DNA from 3 places in the Stenotrophomonas sp. YJH_SMC_21 genome. Region 1 is predicted to be linked to each of the others. Evidence: predicted binding sites of a transcription regulator. Region 1 holds the regulator's gene; each other region holds the start of a gene.
The links. The regulator FliA, encoded in region 1, starts transcription of late flagellar genes. The targets are predictions, from matches to a motif close to TAAAGTTTNNCNNNCNNNGGCCGATAA.
Positions count from the first base shown of each region.

Region 2: a site for FliA is predicted at 2,101-2,127, ahead of AC5P67_RS19440 (methyl-accepting chemotaxis protein). Genes of this name have one in related genera too.
Region 3: a site for FliA is predicted at 1,336-1,362, ahead of AC5P67_RS19790 (GGDEF domain-containing protein). Genes of this name have one in related genera too.

Region 1 is NZ_JCAFSU010000024.1:10,529-13,799, forward strand. It holds gene AC5P67_RS19585 (chemotaxis protein CheA) at 1-111, opposite strand, end outside; gene AC5P67_RS19590 (protein phosphatase CheZ) at 114-719, opposite strand; gene cheY (chemotaxis response regulator CheY) at 719-1,111, opposite strand; gene AC5P67_RS19600 (RNA polymerase sigma factor FliA) at 1,169-1,912, opposite strand; gene AC5P67_RS19605 (MinD/ParA family ATP-binding protein) at 1,909-2,796, opposite strand; gene flhF (flagellar biosynthesis GTPase FlhF) at 2,783-3,271, opposite strand, start outside.
Region 2 is NZ_JCAFSU010000023.1:22,410-25,680, forward strand. It holds gene AC5P67_RS19430 (hypothetical protein) at 1-430, opposite strand, end outside; gene AC5P67_RS19435 (hypothetical protein) at 568-783, opposite strand; gene AC5P67_RS19440 (methyl-accepting chemotaxis protein) at 882-2,072, opposite strand; gene hflD (high frequency lysogenization protein HflD) at 2,236-2,850, opposite strand; gene mnmA (tRNA 2-thiouridine(34) synthase MnmA) at 2,847-3,271, opposite strand, start outside.
Region 3 is NZ_JCAFSU010000025.1:7,639-10,909, forward strand. It holds gene AC5P67_RS19785 (TonB-dependent siderophore receptor) at 1-1,105, opposite strand, end outside; gene AC5P67_RS19790 (GGDEF domain-containing protein) at 1,395-2,810, shown strand; gene AC5P67_RS19795 (MFS transporter) at 2,906-3,271, opposite strand, start outside.

The DNA of each region.
Region 1 (3,271 bases):
GGTGTCCTGCGGTGCCTGCTCCAGCGACACCAGCTGTTCGCCCAGGCGATCCAGGATTTCCTGTGCCTCGATGATGAAATCGGCAGTGATGTCGTCGGATACCGCGCTCATGCTTACAGCCCCAGATCCGACAACAGGTCGTCGGCGTCGTTCTGCGAGACCGCGTGGCGGTCCAGTCCCTTCAGTGCCGGCCCGGCCAGTTCCGGGTCGGTGCGATGCTGTTCCGGCGGCAGGCCGAGTGCGCCGAAGCCCTCGTGCACGCGGCGGACGATGCCGACCACGCGACGGATGATCTGCCCGGTCAGGTCCTGGTAGCTCTGGGTCAGGGCGATCTCGGTCAGGTTGTGGCGGATGCGCTCGAGCTGCGCGTCCTGGCCCGGCTGCAGGCCTTCAGCACGCAGCTGTTCGGTCAGGCTGCGGCATTCCTCGGCCAGGTCCAGGGTACGGTGCGTGGCCTGTTCGGTCATGGCCACCACGTGGTCCAGGCGTGCGCAGGCGTCGTCCAGCTCACCGGCCTCGCTGGGCACGGTCGGCAGCTCACCCAGTGCCTGCCCCAGCTCGCGGGCCAGCCGCGAGAGGCCGCTCATCATCGGCTGCGTTCGCAGCGCGACCAGTCCGTCGATGCGCTGCCGCCAGGCGGCCTCGTCACCGGACTCGAGTGCGTCCAGGGCTTCCTGCAGGCGCAGGGCGAGGGCGCTCTTGTCGACCGTGGTATCCATCAGGCGCTGGCCGCCAGGCGTTCGAAGATCTTGCCGAGCTTCTCTTCCAGCGTCTGCGCAGTGAACGGCTTGATGATGTAGCCGTTCACGCCGTTCTGGGCGGCTTCGATGATCTGTTCGCGCTTGGCTTCGGCGGTGACCATCAGCACTGGCAGGGTCTTCAGCTTGGCATCGGCACGGATCGCCTTCAGCAGCTCGATGCCGGTCATCACCGGCATGTTCCAGTCGGTGACCACGAAATCGAACGGCTGGCTCTGCAGCAGCGACAGCGCGGCATGCCCGTCCTCGGCTTCGGCGGTATTGGTGAAGCCCAGATCGCCCAGCAGGTTCTTGACGATCCGACGCATGGTCGAGAAGTCATCGACGATCAGGATGCGCATGTTCTTGTTCAAAGCAGAGTTCCTTTGTTGTTCATTCCGGGCGGCCGGGGGCAGCCGCCTCGGGCATGTTCATTCTTCCAGGCCGGCGTCCGCCGCCTCGAAAATCTTGAGCCGGCCACGCAGGCGCAGCACCGCCTGGCCGTGGATCTGGCAGACGCGCGACTCGCTCACGCCGAGCACCGCGCCGATCTCCTTCAGGTTCAGTTCCTGCTCGTAGTAGAGCGAGAGCACCAGCTGTTCGCGCTCGGGCAGGTGGCCGATGGCCTTGCCCAGCTCGCGGCCGAACTCACCACGCTCCAGCACCTGCTGCGGGGTCGGGCCGCCCTGGGCGACGGTGTCCAGCTCGCCCTGGTCCTCGATGCGCGACTCCAGGCTCAGCACCTGGCCACGTGCGGCGTCTTCCATCAACCGCAGGTATTCGGGCAGCGGCATCTCCATCGCGGCGGCCACTTCGGTGGCGCTGGCGGCGCGGCCGCTGCTCTGTTCCAGGCGGCGAATGGTGGCGGCGGCATCGCGTGCACGGCGGTGCACGGAGCGCGGCACCCAGTCGCCACGGCGGATCTCGTCGATCATCGAACCGCGGATGCGGATCGAGGCATAGGTCTCGAACGAGGCGCCCTGGTCGGCGTCATAGCTGCGCGACGCTTCTATCAGGCCCATCATGCCGGCCTGGATCAGGTCGTCCACTTCAACGCTGGCCGGCAACCGCGCGGCCAGGTGGTGGGCGATGCGCCGCACCAGGTCCGAATGCTGGGCGATGACCTCGTTGGCCGCCGAGCGCTGGACTTCCCTGTACTGGGCTGCGCCTTTCATGCGGCCACCCCGCGCTGCTTGAGGATGCGCTCGAGGAAGAACTCGACGCCGCCACGCGGTTCGGTCGGCGCCTGCCAGCGTGCGGTGCGACGCGCGATCTCGGTGATCGCCAGCGCGGCCGGGCTGGACGGGTAGGCCTTCACCACCGGCTGCTGGCGCTGCACCGACAGGCGCAGCCAGTCGTCCTGCGGCACGCAGCCCAGGTAGTTCAGCGAGACATCGGCGAGGAATTTCTCGCAGACGCGGGTCAGCTTTTCGTACAGCACGCGGCCCTCGTTGGGGTCGCGCACCATGTTGGCCACTACCTGGATGCGGTCCACGCCGCGTTCGCGCGACAGCACCTTGATCAGCGCGTAGGCGTCGGTGATCGAGGCCGGCTCGTCACAGACCACCACCACGGTGTCCTGCGCGGCCTGGCAGAAGGTCAGCACGCCGTCGGTGATGCCTGCGGCGGTGTCCACCACCATGATGTCCAGTTCGCGTTCCAGCTCGGAGAACACGTTGACCAGGCCGACGTGCTCTGCCGGGGCCAGCTCGGCCATGTGCCGGCGGCCGGACGCGGCCGGCACCACCAGCACGCCGTTCGGGCCTTCGACGATGACGTCGTCCAGCGAGCAGCGGCCGGCGACCAGGTCGGCCAGCGTGAAGGTCGGGTTCAGCCCCAGGATCACGTCGATGTTGGCCAGGCCCAGGTCGGCGTCCAGCAGCAGCGTGCGCTTGCCCATGCCGGCCAGTGCCACCGCCAGGTTGGCGGACACATTCGTCTTGCCCACGCCGCCCTTGCCGCCAGTGACGGCAATGGTGCGCACAGGGCCGAGCGGCTCGCTGCGGGTGGCCGACAGCGGGAAGGTCTTGGTCAGCTTGGCGTACTCACGCGACGGCATGGTTCAACTCCGGGTTGCAGGGCATATCGGCCGCGCGGCGCAAATCTTCAAGGCGAAGTACGAGATTGGCCGCACTGGCCCGGTGCAGGTCCTCCGGAACATCCTGGCCATCGGTCACCCAGGTGATCGGCAGGGCGTGGTCCACGGCCACTGACAGGGCGTTGCCGAAGCGGCCGGTCTCGTCCAGCTTGCTCAACACCAGGCCCTGCAGGTTGGCGGCGCCGAAGCGGCGGACCACCTCGTCCATGTCGCCGAAGCTGGTGTTGGCCGGCAGCACCAGCAGGGTGCGTACCTGGCGGGCGGCGCGCAGCCACTGCAGCTGCGCGGCCAGCGCGCGGTCGCGCGGGCCCAGGCCGGCGGTGTCGATCAGCACCAGCTTGTAGTCCTTCAGGCGTTCCAGCAGCTGGTCCAGGTCGGTGCCGCTGTTGGCCTCGTGCACCGCGATGCCGAGCTGGCGGCCGTAGCCGTACAGCTG
Region 2 (3,271 bases), on a different contig from region 1:
AGCTGGCCAGGAACAGCGGAAGCACCAGCAGCATCGGCGCCACCATCGGGCGCATCGCCACCAGCGGCAACAGCAACAGCGACAGGATGGCCACGAACCAGCTGCACAGTCCGATCACCCGCACCTCGTGCCGTCGCGCGTTGAGTACGATGCGACCGCGCATCACCGGGAAGTAGCGCAGGCCGAAGCTCGGCGCGAAGCTCTCGCGGAACGCCATGCTGCCATCGGGCAGCGCATGGAAGGCCAATTGCAGCCATCTGTCCTGCGGCAGGTCACGTTCCAGGCTGCCCAGCGAGAGCCGGGCCTGCATGGCCGGTGACGCCGCGATGCGTTCGTTGAACAGGGTGATGCCCCAACTGAAATAACCGGCCACCCAGGCCATCAGAAGGACGGTCTCGATCAGCAGGAGTGCGATCAGGGTGATGGCCATCGGTCTTCCATGAACGGGATCGGTGGATCATGCCACAACGATTTCGCCACCCCGGTAGATCCACGCCATGCGTGGATGTTGCGGCGAGGGCCAGGCGTCACACCGGCGGATGAAAGCTGTCCACCCATGGCGTGGATCTACTTCAGCGCTTCCCCGTCCAACCCCAGGTCCCAGGCCAGTCCCAGCAGTGCCTCGTCCGCCCGCGACGGGGCGGGGCGCGCGTCCGCCAGCTGCTGCAGTTCGCGGATCTCCTCGCGTGCCACATCCTCCAGCTGCTGCAGCTGCTCACGCACGCTCGCGTTGCGCGGGCGCTCGGTATCGGTGAGAGAGGGCAGGGCGCGGATCAGTGTCATGGTGCGGGTACAGGATGCATCCAACGGCGGGTTACAGGCAAAGGCCCCGGTCGAACCGGGGCCTTGCGGGCTGCCGGCGAGGGCAGCGGACATCAGGATCAGAACAGCTCGACGGTGCCGGCGCCCATGCTCTGCTGGGCAACCGGCTTGTGCGGCGGGCGCTCCCATTCGCTGCGCAGTTCGCGCAGGCGGCTGCCGGTGCGCTGCAGGGCGGTGGCGATCTCTTCGTCGAATACGCCGCCATTGCGGTGCAGCAGTTCCTGCAGGGCCACCGCTTCGCGGTTGATCGCGGTCAGGCGGTCCAGGTGGGTGTGCACGCCGCCCAGCGCCTGGGTGGCGATGTCTTCGAACTGCAGGGCGCGCACGGCTTCGGCTACGCTGCCATCGATCGAACGGGCGCACTCGGACACTTCGCGCATGCCGTCACCCAGCGAGGCGTTGATCTGCGCGACGTTGTCGAGCATCGCCGCCGCTTCCTGGCGCGCTTCGCGGGAGCGGTCCATGTCGCGCGAGGCCATGTGCGAAACCGTCTCGCGCACCTTGGCGATGGCGTCCTTGGAGCTATGCGCCAGCTTGCGGATCTGCTCGTTGAAGGTGGTCGAGCGCTCGGACAGGTTGCGCACTTCGTCGGCGACCACCGCGAAGCCACGACCGGCTTCACCGGCACGTGCCGCTTCAATGGCAGCGTTCAGGGCCAGCAGGTTGGTCTGGTCGGCGATCGACTTGACGTCTTCCAGCAGCGCGAAGATGCCATCCAGGTGCTGCGCCATCTGGTCGATGTGCTGCACGGTGGTGCTGCTCTGGCCGCTCACCTGTTCCAGCGCTTCGACCAGCTGTTCCATACGGTGGCTGGCGTGCTGGGCGAAACGGGCAACGTCGAGGCCGGCATTGCCTTCGTCACCGGCGCGGTCGACGATGCGCGACAGGGCCTGGCTCTGCTGGCGCGACTTGCGGTTCATCGCATCGAAGCTGCCACCGAGGCTGGAGACGGCCTGGCGGATCAGGTCACGGGCGCGTTCCACTTCGCCGCGCGAACCCTCGATCTCGTTGCCGACGAAATTGCGCAGTTCGGTCAGCAGCTGGTCCTGCTCACGCAGGACACGGGCGTGTTCCGGGGAACGGTGTGCCTGGGCGCGGGTGGTCCACCACGCAAAGCCGAGCCAGCTCAGCGTCATCGTGGTCAGGATCGCCCAGCGCAGGGCGGCCGGCCATTCGAAACCGATGGCGAAGGGGAGCAGCAGGGTCAGAGCCAGGGGGGCGGCCAGACGGATGAAAATGCGTGAGTACATGGACGTTCTCGGGAGGTGCACGGAGGATGTATCGGCCGTACCCCCTTTCTCTTTAACGTCGATGTGCCTCGAAGTGCATTCTGAATGCGCCGGTTTTCCGGCGCCTTGGCGGCTTCGGGGGCCGAGCCCTTTCCGTGCCGGAAAGGGATCCGACCCCACACCCTCAGGCCAGCTGCCGGTCCACGGCCTCGATCATCGCCTTGCGGCTGAACAGGAAGTCCCAGTAGCTGCCGCCCAGCTGCCGCCACAGCACCGCAGCGCGCACCGCGGCCAGCAGCAGGGCGCGGATCTCGGCCACCACGCCAGCCTGGCCCAGGTAGTGCGGGTTGCCCTGCACCATGACCCGCGGCTTGAGGTGGCTGATGGTGTCGGCGTAAAGGCCTCCCAGGTTGGCCAGCACGTCCGGGTGGCCGCTGTCGCCCAGTTCGGTGGCCTGGCGCTGGGCGCGCTCGATGCCCGAGGCGACCTTGTTCACGGTGGCGCCATCCTGAACGAAGCGACGCTCCAGCTGCAGCACCGACAGGGCCAGCTTGGGCAGGATCGGGTCCTGGCCCTGGCTGCGGAAGTAGTTGTGCAGCAGGCGCAGGCCGGACTTCAGTGCATGGCGGTCACCGAACACCTCCTGCGGCGAGGACGCATCGACACGGAACACGCTGTCCACGGCGGTGCGCACGGCGGCGGCGTCGGAATGGCCGGTATCGGCGATACGGCGTACCTGCTGCAGGGCCTGGGCAATGCCGGCCAGGGCCAGGACGCGGTCGTCGACAGTGAAACTCATGCAGCGATTACCTCAAAAGGGGAAGGGGTGGTGCGCAGGCGCTGTTCCAGCGGCGCATCGGTGGCGGCGATCACCGCGCCACCCAGGCACACGTCACCGTCATACAGCACCAGTGATTGACCGGGGGTAACGGCGCGCTGTGGGCGCGCGAAGGTGACCAGCACGCTGCCATCGTCCAGCACCTGGACCGTACACGGCTCATCGGGCTGGCGGTAGCGGGTCTGGGCGGTGCATTCGAAGCGCCGTGCCGGCGGCGAACCGGCGATCCAGTGCGCGGTTTCCGAACGCAGGCGCTCGGACAGCATCCACTTGCTGTCGCGGTCCTGGTCCACGTACAGCACGTTGCTGGCCACATCCTTGCCGACCACGTACCACGGCGCGGCCGGGCGTCCACGCACGCCGCCGATGTTCAGGCCCTCGC
Region 3 (3,271 bases), on a different contig from region 1:
GGTAGTTGCGCAGTCGCGAGGTCGACCAGTCGCTGCCGTTGAAGCTGCCTTCCGGGCCACCGGCCAGGCCTTCGTTGATGCGTGAGTTGTTCACCGCCTCCACCGCGGCCGTCACCCGCGAGGTCACGTCGCCCCAGCGGCCACGATGGGTGATCGCGCCGGTGTTGCGGTACATGCGGTTGGTCTCCGCTTCGCCCTCGGCCAGTGCCGCCAGGTCAACACCGGTCGATGTACCGGTGGTGCTGACCGCGCGATCACCAGCGTAGATGTTGCCCTGGCGGCTGGTGCCGGCTTCGAACTCCACCACCTGGTTGGCGGTCACGTCCCAGCGCAGCAGCGCGTTGACATCGCGGTTCTTGACGCCCTCGCGGCCGGCCGGCGGCACCGCGTTGGGGTTGGTAGCGTACTGGCGGTTGAGCTCCAGCGAGTCCGCGTCGGTCTTGTTGAGATTGCCGTACAGGCGGAACGACAGGGTGTCGGTCATCGGCCCACTCAGCTGCAGGCCGACGCGTTCGCTGCCACCTTCGGCGCTGTGTTCGGGCACCAGCCCATACAGGTCCACCGCACCGGTCAGGTCACCGGTCGGGCGCTTGGTGATGATGTTGACCACGCCGCCGGAGGCACCGGAGCCATAGCGTGCCGCCGCCGGGCCGCGCAGCACTTCGATGCGCTCGATCATTTCCGCCGGCACCCAGTTGGTGTCACCGCGGGTATTGCGCTCGCCGCTGCGCCCCATGCGCACGGCATCGCGTGCGCCGATGCGCTTGCCATCGACCAGGATCAGGGTGTTTTCCGGGCCCATGCCACGCAGGTCGATCTGGCGGTTGTTGCCGTACTGGCCCGAGGCGCTGTTGCCGGTCAGGTTGACGCCCGGCATGGTCCGCAACAGCTCGGCGATGTCGTTGGCTGGCGGGCGCCGGGCGATATCCTCGGCGGTGATGGTCGAGGTGCCCAGTGCCTGGCGCGCGATCTGCGAGGCGGTGACGTGCACCGTGTCGATATCGGTGGCGTCGGTTTCGGCCTGGGCGGTCAGGGCGCTGCCCGCCAGCAGGGCGGCAACGGCAAGCGCCAGCGGGCGCGGCGAATGGACAACGGCAGGAGACATGATCAGGACCTTCTGGCAGGGCTGCGGGGCCTCTGGCAAAGGGCTTGAGGCAACGACGAGGGGGGGGAGGCGGAGCCGTCCTGCAGGCACCTGCAGCCCGCTCCGTGCGCGCATTCTCCCATCAATGCGAGTGATTCTCAAATGCGTTCACTCATTGCCGCAGCGGCGTCGATGTGCTTTGCGCACCGTGCAAGCCTGCACCGCGCGTAAACTGCCCGGCTACCCCGCCATCAACCGTATGCCGCCGCGGCCGATACCCGTGGTTTGCCGTACGCAGTCAGAGATCGACGTGGAACCACCCCAACTGGACGATGCCAGCCAGCCGCTGGCCGAGGCCTGGCAGCAATGCCTGCTACAGGCCGGCCCTGCCGCCACCGCGCTGCTCAAGGCCGCTGCCACCGATGCCCCACCCGCGCTGGCCCAGCGCTTTTACGAAGTGCTGCTGCACGACGGGCGCGCACGCCGCTTCCTGTCCCACGACCAGGTCAAGCAGCGCCTGCAGCCGGCCATGCAGCGCTGGCTGGTACAGCTGCTGACCACCGACGCCGCTGGCATCGCCACCACGGTCGCCTCGCAGCGGGTGATCGGCGACGTACACGCACGGGTCGGCATCCCGGTCGACCTGGTCACCCGCGGTGCGCGCGTGCTCAAGCACGAGCTGTTCGTGCGCCTGCGGGACGACGCGCCCGACAGCGCGACCGCGTTCGCCGCCATCGCCTGCTTCAGCGCGATCATGGACATCGCCATGGAAGGCATGACCCTGGCCTACACCCATGCGCGCGAGCGCTCCACCCGTGCCGACGCCGCCTACCGGCTGTTCTCGCTGGTACAGAACGTCGGTACCGAACGCGAGCGCCAGCGCGCATTGCTGCTGGACTGGGAGAACGCCCTGCTCTACGCCCTCGCCGGCCACGTGCAGGCCAGCGACAACGCCAGCCTGGCCACCTCGGAGTTCGGCCTGTGGTTCACCCACAAGGGCATCTCCAGCTTCGGCGAAAGCAGCGAAACGCAGCAGGTGGGCCAGTTGATGGCCCGCATTGACGGCCACCTGCAGCGCGCGAGTGGCGATGCTCCGGCGCAGCGACTGGCGGTGCTGCCGGCCATCCGCGAGGACCTGGCCGCCATCCGCACCCTGATGACGCTGCTGTTCGAGCGCATCGGCGAACTGGATGCCGGCAGCGACGCGCTGACCAACCTGCTCAACCGTCGCTTCCTGCCCACCGTGCTGCGCAGGGAGATCGAGCTGGCCACGCGCAACCGCACACCGTTCTCGCTGCTGCTGCTCGACCTGGATCATTTCAAGGCAATCAACGACGGCCATGGCCACGATGCCGGCGACCGTGCGTTGCAGCACGTGGCCGGCCTGCTCGGCCAGCTCACGCGTGGCAGCGACTACCTGTTCCGCTATGGCGGCGAAGAATTCGTGGTGGTGCTGGTGGCCGCCAGCGAGTCGCAGGCGACCGTGATCGCCGAGAGCCTGCGCCGGCAGATCGCACAATCACCGGTAGCGCTGGCCAATGGCCAGGTGCTGGAACTGACCGCCAGCATCGGCGTGGCCGGTCACGATGGTCATCCGGACTACGAGCGGTTGATGGCACGCGCAGACGCGGCGATGTACGAGGCCAAGCGCAGCGGCCGCAACCGCGTGGTGGTCGCCAGCGCGGACCTGCAGGAAGCCCCGGGGCGGCGTGCACTGCAGCGATGACGGCAGGACAGGTAGAGTCGACCGCTGGTCGACTATCGCGCGCAGCGCGGGATTTTTCGCCGTCGGAACGAAGAGCAGTCGACTGACAGTCGACTCTACCGACAGTCGACTCTACCGGTTCGCGCGCCAGCCGATGCATTGAACGCCACCACCCGCCATGCTGCCCACCACAGCAGCGCCAGCAACGCGATGCCCGCCCCCAGCAGGCACACTGCGGGCCAGCCATGCCGCACCTGCATCCAGGGCCCCGCCGCCGCTCCCGCACCGCTGCCCACCGCATAGAACAGCATGTACAACGCCACCAGGCGCCCATGCTGTTCTGCCGGTGCACGCAGCAACGATGCCTGGTTCGAGACATGGAGTGCCTGGCCGCCCAGGTCGAGCACGACCACACCCAGCAACAGCAGGGACAGCGAATGCGGCAGGCCCAGCAGCGGCCACCACGCGACCAGCATCAACAA